Regions from separate parts of the Streptosporangium sp. NPDC004631 genome, predicted to be linked through region 1. Evidence: riboswitches for the same ligand, from Rfam matches in the RefSeq annotation. Region 1 holds a riboswitch; each other region holds the start of a gene.
The links. A riboswitch is a leader RNA that binds a small molecule or an ion and turns the genes downstream of it on or off. The one in region 1 is predicted to bind cobalamin.
Positions count from the first base shown of each region.

Region 2: linked by a shared signal. The riboswitch ahead of ACWEF2_RS10120 (ABC transporter substrate-binding protein) and the one ahead of cobN (cobaltochelatase subunit CobN) in region 1 are both predicted to bind cobalamin.
Region 3: linked by a shared signal. The riboswitch ahead of bluB (5,6-dimethylbenzimidazole synthase) and the one ahead of cobN (cobaltochelatase subunit CobN) in region 1 are both predicted to bind cobalamin.

Region 1 is NZ_JBSGCR010000001.1:349,347-352,333, forward strand. Features, by position in the region: gene cobN (cobaltochelatase subunit CobN) at 1-1,095, opposite strand, end outside; cobalamin riboswitch at 1,205-1,403, opposite strand; gene ACWEF2_RS01365 (precorrin-3B synthase) at 1,600-2,958, shown strand; gene ACWEF2_RS01370 (precorrin-8X methylmutase) at 2,955-2,987, shown strand, end outside.
Region 2 is NZ_JBSGCR010000007.1:217,688-220,674, reverse strand. Features, by position in the region: gene ACWEF2_RS10125 (FecCD family ABC transporter permease) at 1-1,073, opposite strand, end outside; gene ACWEF2_RS10120 (ABC transporter substrate-binding protein) at 1,070-2,074, opposite strand; cobalamin riboswitch at 2,231-2,419, opposite strand; gene ACWEF2_RS10115 (helix-turn-helix domain-containing protein) at 2,829-2,987, shown strand, end outside.
Region 3 is NZ_JBSGCR010000016.1:149,832-152,818, forward strand. Features, by position in the region: gene ACWEF2_RS18455 (hypothetical protein) at 1-361, shown strand, start outside; gene bluB (5,6-dimethylbenzimidazole synthase) at 529-1,149, opposite strand; cobalamin riboswitch at 1,186-1,381, opposite strand; gene ACWEF2_RS18465 (aldehyde dehydrogenase family protein) at 1,496-2,923, opposite strand.

The DNA of each region.
Region 1 (2,987 bases):
GTGCTCGCGCATCGCGGCCAGCAGCCGCACCAGGCTGGCCGGGGTGTCCAGGCCGACCGCGTTGCCGATCCTGGAGTGCTTGGTGGGGTAGGCCGACAGCATCAGCACGATCCGCCGCTCGGCGGGCGGGACGTGCCGGAGCACGGCGTGCCCGACGGCGATGCCGGCCACCCGCGCGGCGCGCTCGGGGTCGGCCGCGTAGACGGTCAGCCCGTCCTCGTCGATCTCCTTGAAGGAGAAGGGGACCGTGATGATGCGCCCGTCGAACTCGGGGATGGCGACCTGGGTGGCCGCGTCGAGCGGGGACAGTCCGTCGTCGTTCCCCTCCCAGGACGCCCGGCTGCTCGTCAGGCAGAGGCCCTGGAGGATCGGCACGTCCAGCTCGGCGAGCGCGCCGACGTCCCACGCCTCGTCGTCCCCACCGGCCGACGCGGTGGCCGGGCGGGTACCGCCGGCGGCGAGCACGGTCACGACCAGGGCGTCCACCGTGCGCAGCGCCTCCAGCAGGCCGGGCTCCGCGCTGCGCAGCGAGGCGCAGTAGACGGGCAGCGCCCGGCCTCCGGCGTCCTCGACGGCCGAGCAGAGGGTCTCGACGAAGGCGGTGTTCCCGGAGACGTGGTGGGCCCGGTAGTAGAGCACCCCGACGACCGGCCCGTCCTCGCGGCGTGCCCGGCGCTCCAGCACGCCCCAGCCGGGCGTGGGTTCGGGCGGGGCGAACCCGTGACCGGTCAGCAGCAGGGTGTCCGACAGAAAGCGGTGCAGCTCGGCGAGGTTGGCCGGTCCGCCGTGGGCGAGGTAGGCGTGCGCCTCGGCACAGACCCCGCCCGGCACGGTGGACAGCTCCATCAGCTCGGCGTCCGGCGCCTGCTCGCCGCCGAGCACGACGACGGGCCGGGGCCCGGCGAGCAGGGCGTCCAGCCCCTCCTCCCAGGCACGGCGCCCGCCGAGCAGCCGGACCACGACCAGGTCGGCGCCCTCCACCAGGAGCGGCAGGTCCTCGGCGAGGAGCCTGGCGGGGTTGCCCAGCCGGTAGTCGGCGCCGCTCGCGCGGGCACTGAGCAGGTCGGTGTCGGAGGTCGAGAGCAGCAGGATCACGCGCCACGCTCCACGCGGGGCGGAGCGGTACGGCTCGGCGCCGCCAGGGGCGGACGGGGGAACGGCGAAAAACGCACGGGGCTTCCTCCCTCGGGGTCCTCGCCCCGGGTCGTCGTCGGCTACGACGGCTGGAGTCTCCTGGCTCCCGGATCGACGCTCCTCCCAGCCTTCCCGTCCGTCGCCGGACAGTGGCCTGGATGGGGTTCGCTCCCCGGTTACAGTGGCGGGACCGCGCCGGACTCACACCGGCTTCCTCCCTTTGCCGTCGCCAACGATGAGACTACGGCAGCGTCCTTCCGGCAGGAAACCGGTATGGGAGCCCGGTTCCCCGGCGGAGGAGGGGGGCCGTAGCGTGCCGCGGCGGCCGACGACGCCGCCGGAGGGTGCCGCCTGGGCGGCGGCCGCGGGCGGAAGACCTCGGGGGCAGGGCCTACCATCCTCAACGTGCAGATTGGCGACTTTTCCCGGCGATCGCGAGCCGACGCCTGCCCCGGAGCACTTCAGGTGCACGCCGCCGCCGACGGAGGGCTGGCGCGGATCAGGGTGCCCGGGGGCCGGTTGACGGCCTCCCGGCTCCGCGAGCTCGCCGGGGCCGCCGCCGGCTGTGGGAGCGGCGTCATCGAGCTGACCTCGCGGGCGAACGTCCAGGTGCGCGGGCTCGGCGACGGGGCGGAGACCGGTTTCGCGGCCCGGATGGCGACCGCCGGGCTGCTGCCCTCGCTCACCCACGAGCGGGTCCGCAACATCCTCGCCTCCCCGCTGACCGGCTGTGACGCGCGAGGGACACTCGACGCCGGCCCGCTGGTCGACGAGCTGGACCGGCGGCTGTGCGCCCGGCCGGGCCTCGCCGGACTGCCGGGGCGTTTCCTGTTCGCGCTGGACGACGGCCGGGGCGACGTGGCCTGGCTCGGCCCGGACGCCGGGATCCTGCCGACCGGCGCCGACGAGGCCGCCCTGATCCTGGCGGGTGCCGACAGCGGCCTGCGCGTGCCGGTGGGCTCGGCGGTGACCGCCCTGCTGGCCGCCGCCGAGGCGTTCCTGGCCGAGCCCGCCGCCGAGGGGGGGCGTGCCTGGCGGATCGGCGAACTGCCCGGCGGCGCCGAGCGGGTCGCGGCCCGGGTCCGCGCCGCCCTGCCGCGCTCCGCCGGTGGATCCGCCGGCGTGGTACCGTCCCCGGCCGCCGAGCGGCTGCGTGGCGAGCCGTCCGCCGCGGGCCGGGAGCCGGTGGGGGTGATCGAGCTGCCCGGCGGCCGGGTGGCGCTCGGGGTCGCGGTGCCGCTGGGACGGCTGGCCGCCGCCCAGGCGGAGTTGCTCGCCGACCTGGCGACCGGCGGCGAGGTACGGCTGACGCCCTGGCGCGGGGTGGTCCTGAGCGGCATGGACCGTGACCAGGCCGCGCGGTCGGCCGCCCTGCTCACCGCCGCCGGCCTGGTCACCGACCCCGCCTCGCCCTGGATCGGCGTGACGGCCTGCGCCGGCCGTCCCGGCTGCGCCAGGTCACTGGCCGACGTGCGGGCCGACGCCGCCCGGTCCGTTCTGCCGCCTCTGGAGCGGTTCACGTCTCCGGGGGGCCGTACCGCGGTCCCGGGCGGCGCCTTCGGATCCGGCGACCGAGGCCGGGGGGACCCCCCGGGCGGTGGAGTGCCGGGGGCCGCCCCGGGTGCGGCGGGCTCCCCGCGCCCCGGTACGCTCCCCGTGCACTGGGCGGGCTGTGAGCGGCGCTGCGGCCGCCCCGGGGGACGGGTCGCGGAGGTGGTGGCCACCGCCGGCGGCTATCACGTGGCCCTGGACGGCCGGGGACTGGACTGTGCGGGCATCGAGGAGACCACGGCCGCGGTGACGGCCCTGAGGGGGAAAATGTGATCGACTACGTCCGGGACGGCGCGGAGATC
Region 2 (2,987 bases), on a different contig from region 1:
CGGGCCGCCCCGCGCCGCATCAGCCACAGGAAGAACGGGCCTCCGGTCAGGGCGGTCAGGATACCGATCGGGATCTCCTCCGGGGCGATCACGCTGCGCGCGGCCAGATCCGCGGCGATCAGGAAGGCCGCGCCCAGCAGGGCGACGGCGGGCAGCCCGCGCCGGTGGTCGGCGCCGACCAGCAGGCGCACCACGTGCGGCAGCATCAGCCCCACGAACCCGATGGAGCCGCTGACCGCGACGATCGTGCCGATCATCAGGGCGACCAGCGCGAACAGCGCGCCGCGGAAGCGGTGCACGTTCAGTCCCAGGGCGGCGGCGGCCTCCTCCCCCGCCAGCAGCAGGTTGAGCGGGCGGCTGAGGCCCAGCAGCACGCCGGTGCCGAGCAGGACCGCCGCGGCGGGGATCCAGACGAGGTCCCAGGTGGTGCCGGCCAGGCCGCCCAGCATCCAGCGCAGCGCCGACTCGGTCTTGCGCGGATCACCCGAGGTGATAATCAGGTAGCCGGCGACGGCCGAGAGGACCTCGGCCGTGGCGACCCCGGACAGCACCAGCCGTACGGTGGTCATCCGCCCCCCGGTGCGGGCCAGGAAGTAGACCAGCACGAGCGCCAGGAAAGCGCCGGCGAAGGCGGCCAGCGGCAGCGAGAACGCACCGAACAGCGAGATGTTGAAGACCATGACGACGACCGCGCCGACCGTCGCGCCCGAGGACACCCCGAGCAGCATCGGATCGGCCAGCGGATTGCGCACCAGCGCCTGCAGGGCCATCCCGCACACCGAAAGCCCCGCGCCCACCACGCCGCAGAGCAGGATGCGAGGGACCCGGACGTCCATCACGATCGTCTCCCTGACCGGCGTCCAGGTGGGCTCGGCCAGAGGCGCGTACAGCCGGTGCAGCAGGACGGCCCACACCTCACCGAGCGGCAGGCGCACCGAGCCGACCGCGATCCCTGCCGTGGCGGCCATCGCCACGGCGACCGCGAGCGCCGCCAGGACCAGCGTGTACGGCACACGCCCGCGGCCACCGGCGGCCGTGACCGTCGGCGCCCGGAAGGTGGCGATCTTGGTCACGCGAAGCGGTCCGGGTGGATCTGACGGGCCAGCGACTCCACACCGGAGGGCACCCGCACGCCGAGCACCGCCGACGACAGCGGCAGCACCGCGAACCGCCGGTTTTTGATCGCGGGTACGTCCTTGAGCGCCGGGTTGGCGAGCAGGAACCTCTTCTTGCCCTCCAGGGGCTCGTCGCCGTAGTCATAGATGACGATCACGTCGGGTGCCCGCTCCGCGACCTGCTCGAAGGAGACGTCTCCGAAGGACTTGGGAAGGTCGCCGAACAGGTTCGTCCCACCGGCCAGCTTGATCATCTCGTTGCCGATACCGGCTCCGCCCGCGGTGAAAGCGGTCTTTTCGCCGCTGTCGTAGACGAACACCTTGACCGGGCCGGCCCCGTCGATCTTCTTCTTGACGCCGTCCAGCACACCGCGCATCGCGGTGATCTGCCGCTCGGCGCGGTCGGGCACACCGAAGATCCCGCCGATCGCCCGGATCTCGTCCTCGGCCCGGGTCACGGTCACCGGGCCGGTCGGGCATCCTTCGACGTTGACGTGGGAGTTGATCCCGGCCCTGGCCAGGACGGCCCGGCCGCGCCCCTCTTTCTCGTCGAAGGCGCTGTTGAACCCGCCGTAGACGAAGTCGGGCTCGACCGACAGCAGCGCCTCGTAGGAGGGGTACTCCTTGGCGAGCACCTTGATCCCCCTGTAGGCGGCCCCGTACTCGGGAAGGATCCTGTCGTCGAGGTAGGCGGTCGCCACCATCGACTTCTCCAGCCCCAGGGCGAGCATGATCTCGGTGGCGTGCTGGTTGAGCGCCACCGCCCGCCGCGGTGGCCTCTGGAAGGTGGTCGTCACGCCGCAGTTGGTCACGGTGAGGGGGAAGCCCGCGACGGCCGAACCGGCGGAGGACGAGCTCGCGGCAGGAGAGGCGCCGGGGTGCGTGCCGGCGCCGCAGCCGGTCACCAGCGGGGCGGAGGCGAGGAGCAGGAGGAGGGGAAGCGAGCGTCGGCTCGTCATGAACGGGGTCCTTTCACCCACGGGCTGAACCCGATGAGCGGGGCGAGGGGCCGGATCACCGAAGGAGGCTCATGACGCGCGCAGCCCGAAGGACCTCATGCCGGATGGGCGACATGGCGATCACCGTTCCTCTCTTGGGGAGATCCGCCCCAATTTCTACGAGGAGGCGACCGCGTGAGTCTCCTGGCTCTCGGGTCGACGCTCGTCCCGGCCTTCCCACCCGATCATCCGGGCAGTGGCCTGTTCGGGATCCGCTCACCGATCACAGTGGCGGGACCGCACCGGATTCACACCGGTTTCCTCGATCCGCCGTCGCCTACCCCCACATCGTCTCACAGGCAAAGAGAGGATCACAGGCGGCCAAAACCACGAATTCCATACTCCCGCCGGAGAACCCCGCCGACGTCGACCTCCGGGTCCGCGCCCCGGCCGGGTCTCCTCGTCTCGTCATACGGCCTCGCGCTCCGCCGCCTCCGAGTCCGTACCGCGGGCGCGGAGGGCGAACAGGACGGTCAGCGCGCCCGGCGCGACACCGCCGCGCCACAGGGGACCCGGCCCTCGGATCCGATAGGGGCTCCACGCCTACCGACGGGGATCATTCATATCCGATCGTGCATGATTATCCAACTAAGTGCCAATCAGATGCTAAATATCTGAATTGACCTCATTGAGATCGCCTCGATGGCAAAGGTACTGTCTGGGCATGTCTCCCAGCGGTTATCCCCCCACCACGGAATCACTGGAAGCAGCGCCTGTGACGCTGGCAGGTCTCGTCCACGCCCTGCTCCGCGATGACCCTGATCAAGACATACAGGTCGCGATCGATCACGTGGCCGCGTCGACGCGGCTCAGCGAGGAGACGCTGCACCTGGTGCGGCGGTTGGGCAACGAACTCGATCGTCTCCGGATGCGG
Region 3 (2,987 bases), on a different contig from region 1:
CACTCCCGGCACCGGTGTCAGCCCGCGCAACAGAGCGGCCTGTGTGCAGTACGAGCGGGCGCTGTACGACCTCGACGAGACCATCGCCAGTGACCTCATCCCGATCGTCCTGCAGATTCACACCTACGACGGGGAGAAGGCCGTACGTGAGGCGGCCGAGTCGGCGGACGAGGAGGCCGGCCAGGCCATGGAGCACACCGCTTCGGCGCTCGCGGTGCTCGGCACGGCCGTCACCGAGACCTATGCCTCCTCCGGAGGGCTGGACGTCGACCGCGAGCTGGCCGCCCTGAGGGCGTCCGTCGACGCCGTGCGCCTGTTGTGCGCCGGGACCGGTTCGCCGGTGACCGTGGCGATCCCGTAGTCCGGACGCGAGAGTCTCCGGCCCCTCCCCGCCGGTACTCCGTGGCCGTTCGAGATCGCGGTTGGGATCCGCGCCGATAGTGGCGTCGCCGGGCCCGGCCACGGGGGTGGCGTCGCCGCCGTGGCCGGTACGGGATCCCCTCCGCGGAGCGGGCCGGGGCGGACGTCTCACCAGCGTTCGTGATGAACCGCGGTGCGCAGCGCGACGCGACTGCGCCACCCGTGGCGCTCCAGGTCGGGCACCGCCTCGACATGGAAGACCGGCCCCAGGCACAGCCAGGCCACCGGGCGGATCTCAGCGGGGATGCCGAGCAGCCGCCGTACGAACGGTTCGCGGTAGAACGACACCCAGCCGACCCCCATGTTCTCGGCGGTGGCGGCCAGCCACAGGTTCTGGATGGCCAGGCAGACCGAGTACAGGCCGGCGTCGGCGATGGCGTGCCGGCCAAGGACCGCGGGGCCGCCCCGCCCGGCGTCGTAGGTGACGACCACCGACAGGCTCGACTCCAGCACCCCGTCGATCTTTATCCGGGCGAACCGCTCCGCCTCGCTCCCGGTGAGGGACGCCGCGAAGACGGCTCGCTCCCGCTGGACGTGATCGTGAAAGGCCTGACGGGTATCCCGGTCCCTTACCAGGACGAAGTCCCACGGCTGGGACAGTCCCACACTGGGGGCCGCGTGTGCGGCGCCCAGCACGCGCTCAAGGACGTCGTCGGGGACGGGCTCGCCGCTGAACTGGGCCCGCACGTCACGGCGGCGGTGGATGACGTGATAGATGTCGGTGTTCACAGGGCAGGCTCCCGCTGCGTCATGCCACCTCGGCGGGTGGCAGGTGAGAGCGAGGCCGGTCTTCGGACTCTCGGATCTACGCCTTCACCGTCCGCCTTCCCAGCCCGAAGGCCAGTGGCCGCACGCGTGTGCATGGACGGCAGCTCCCCGATCACCGCGGCGGGCCCGTGCCGGAATCACACCGGCTTCCCGATTCTCCTCCCCGGGGAGGCACCTCGCGTCAGTTCATGCCACCCGCGACTGTAGCGCAGCTCGCGGGTACGGTCCGGGTGTCGCCGGGCCGTACCCCGTCCGGGGCCGGACCGGCCGGCGGGGCGTGGGGATACCCCGCCGGATCCGGCGGCCCTTATCCGCTGACCTGTACGAGGTGCTTGATCTCCTGGAACTCCTCCAGCCCGCGCACACCGTTGAGCCGGCCCAGCCCGCTCTGCTTGAACCCGCCCTCCTCGAACTGGTCCAGCACGACCGCCCAGGCGTTGCACCACACGGTTCCCGCCTCCAGTTCCCGGGCGACCCGCAGGGCCCGGTCGCCGTTGGCCGTCCACACCGAGGCGGCGAGGCCGTACTCGGTCGCGTTGGCGCGGCGGACGGCGTCGGCCTCGTCGTCGAAGACCTCGAACGTCGCCACGGGGCCGAACAGCTCCCGCTGGATCAGCGGCGAGTCGATGTCGTCGACACCGAGCAGGGACGGGCGGTGGTAGGCGCCCCGGCTGAGCGGGCCGTCCTCGACCGGGCCGCCGCGCACGATGACCTCCGCGTGCGGTGCCGCGTCCGCGATGATCGCCTCGACGCGGCGCGCGTTCGCCATGTCGATCATCGGGCCCATCTCGCTTGCCGGATCGTCACCGGGACCGACGACCACCTTCTCCAGGGCGCTCGCCAGCCGCTCGCGGACCTGGCCGGCGATTCCGGCCTGGACCAGGATCCGGCTGCCCGTCATGCAGAACTGGCCGCTGAACGTGGTGATCCCCTTGACGAGGGTGGGCACCACCCGGTCGAGGTCGGCGTCGTCGAACACGATCATCGGCGTCTTTCCGCCGAGTTCGAGCGAGAGCCGCTTGAGGGACGCGCCCGCCGCCTCCATGATCTTGCGGCCGACCTGGGTGCTGCCGGTGTAGCTGACGACGTTCACCTGGCCGGACTGGACGAGCCGCTTCGCGCCCTCGTCCCCGGACTCGGTGAACAGGTTCAGCACCCCGGCGGGCAGGGAGGCGACCTCGGCGACGACCCGGGCCATCGCGTGGTTGACCAGCGCCGTCTGCGCGGGCAGCTTGACCACCGCGGTACAGCCGGCCGCCAGGGCCGGGGCGAACGACCGGACGGCCAGGATGACCGGTGAGTTCCACGGGACGATCACGCCGGCAACGCCGATCGGCTGCCGCAGCGCCATGGAGAAGACGCCGGGCCTGGCCTCGGCGGCGCGGCCGGTGTCGGCCAGCGCGAGCGCCGCGTAGTACCGCAGCTTCGGCGCGACCAGGCTCAGCTCGAACTCGGCCTCCGGGACGATCTTTCCGTTCTCCCGGGCCAGCAGGGCGACCAGTTCGCCACGGTGGCGTTCGAACGCGGTGGCCAGCTCGAACAGCGCCGTCGCCCGCAGTTCCCGGTTGTTTTTCCACTCGTGGTGGGTGAATACGTCGCGGGCCACGCGGATGGCCTCGTCCACCTGCTCGACGTCGGCATCGTAGAATCGGCCGAGAACGTCACCGGTGGCCGGCTCCCTGGATTCGCCCGGCCGTGAAGAGGTCAGCCATTGACCTCCGATATAGTTCGCCACAATGGCATCCTCAGGGACGCCGACGGGGTGAGACATGTCGATCCTCTCTTTGCGGGCCAACTGG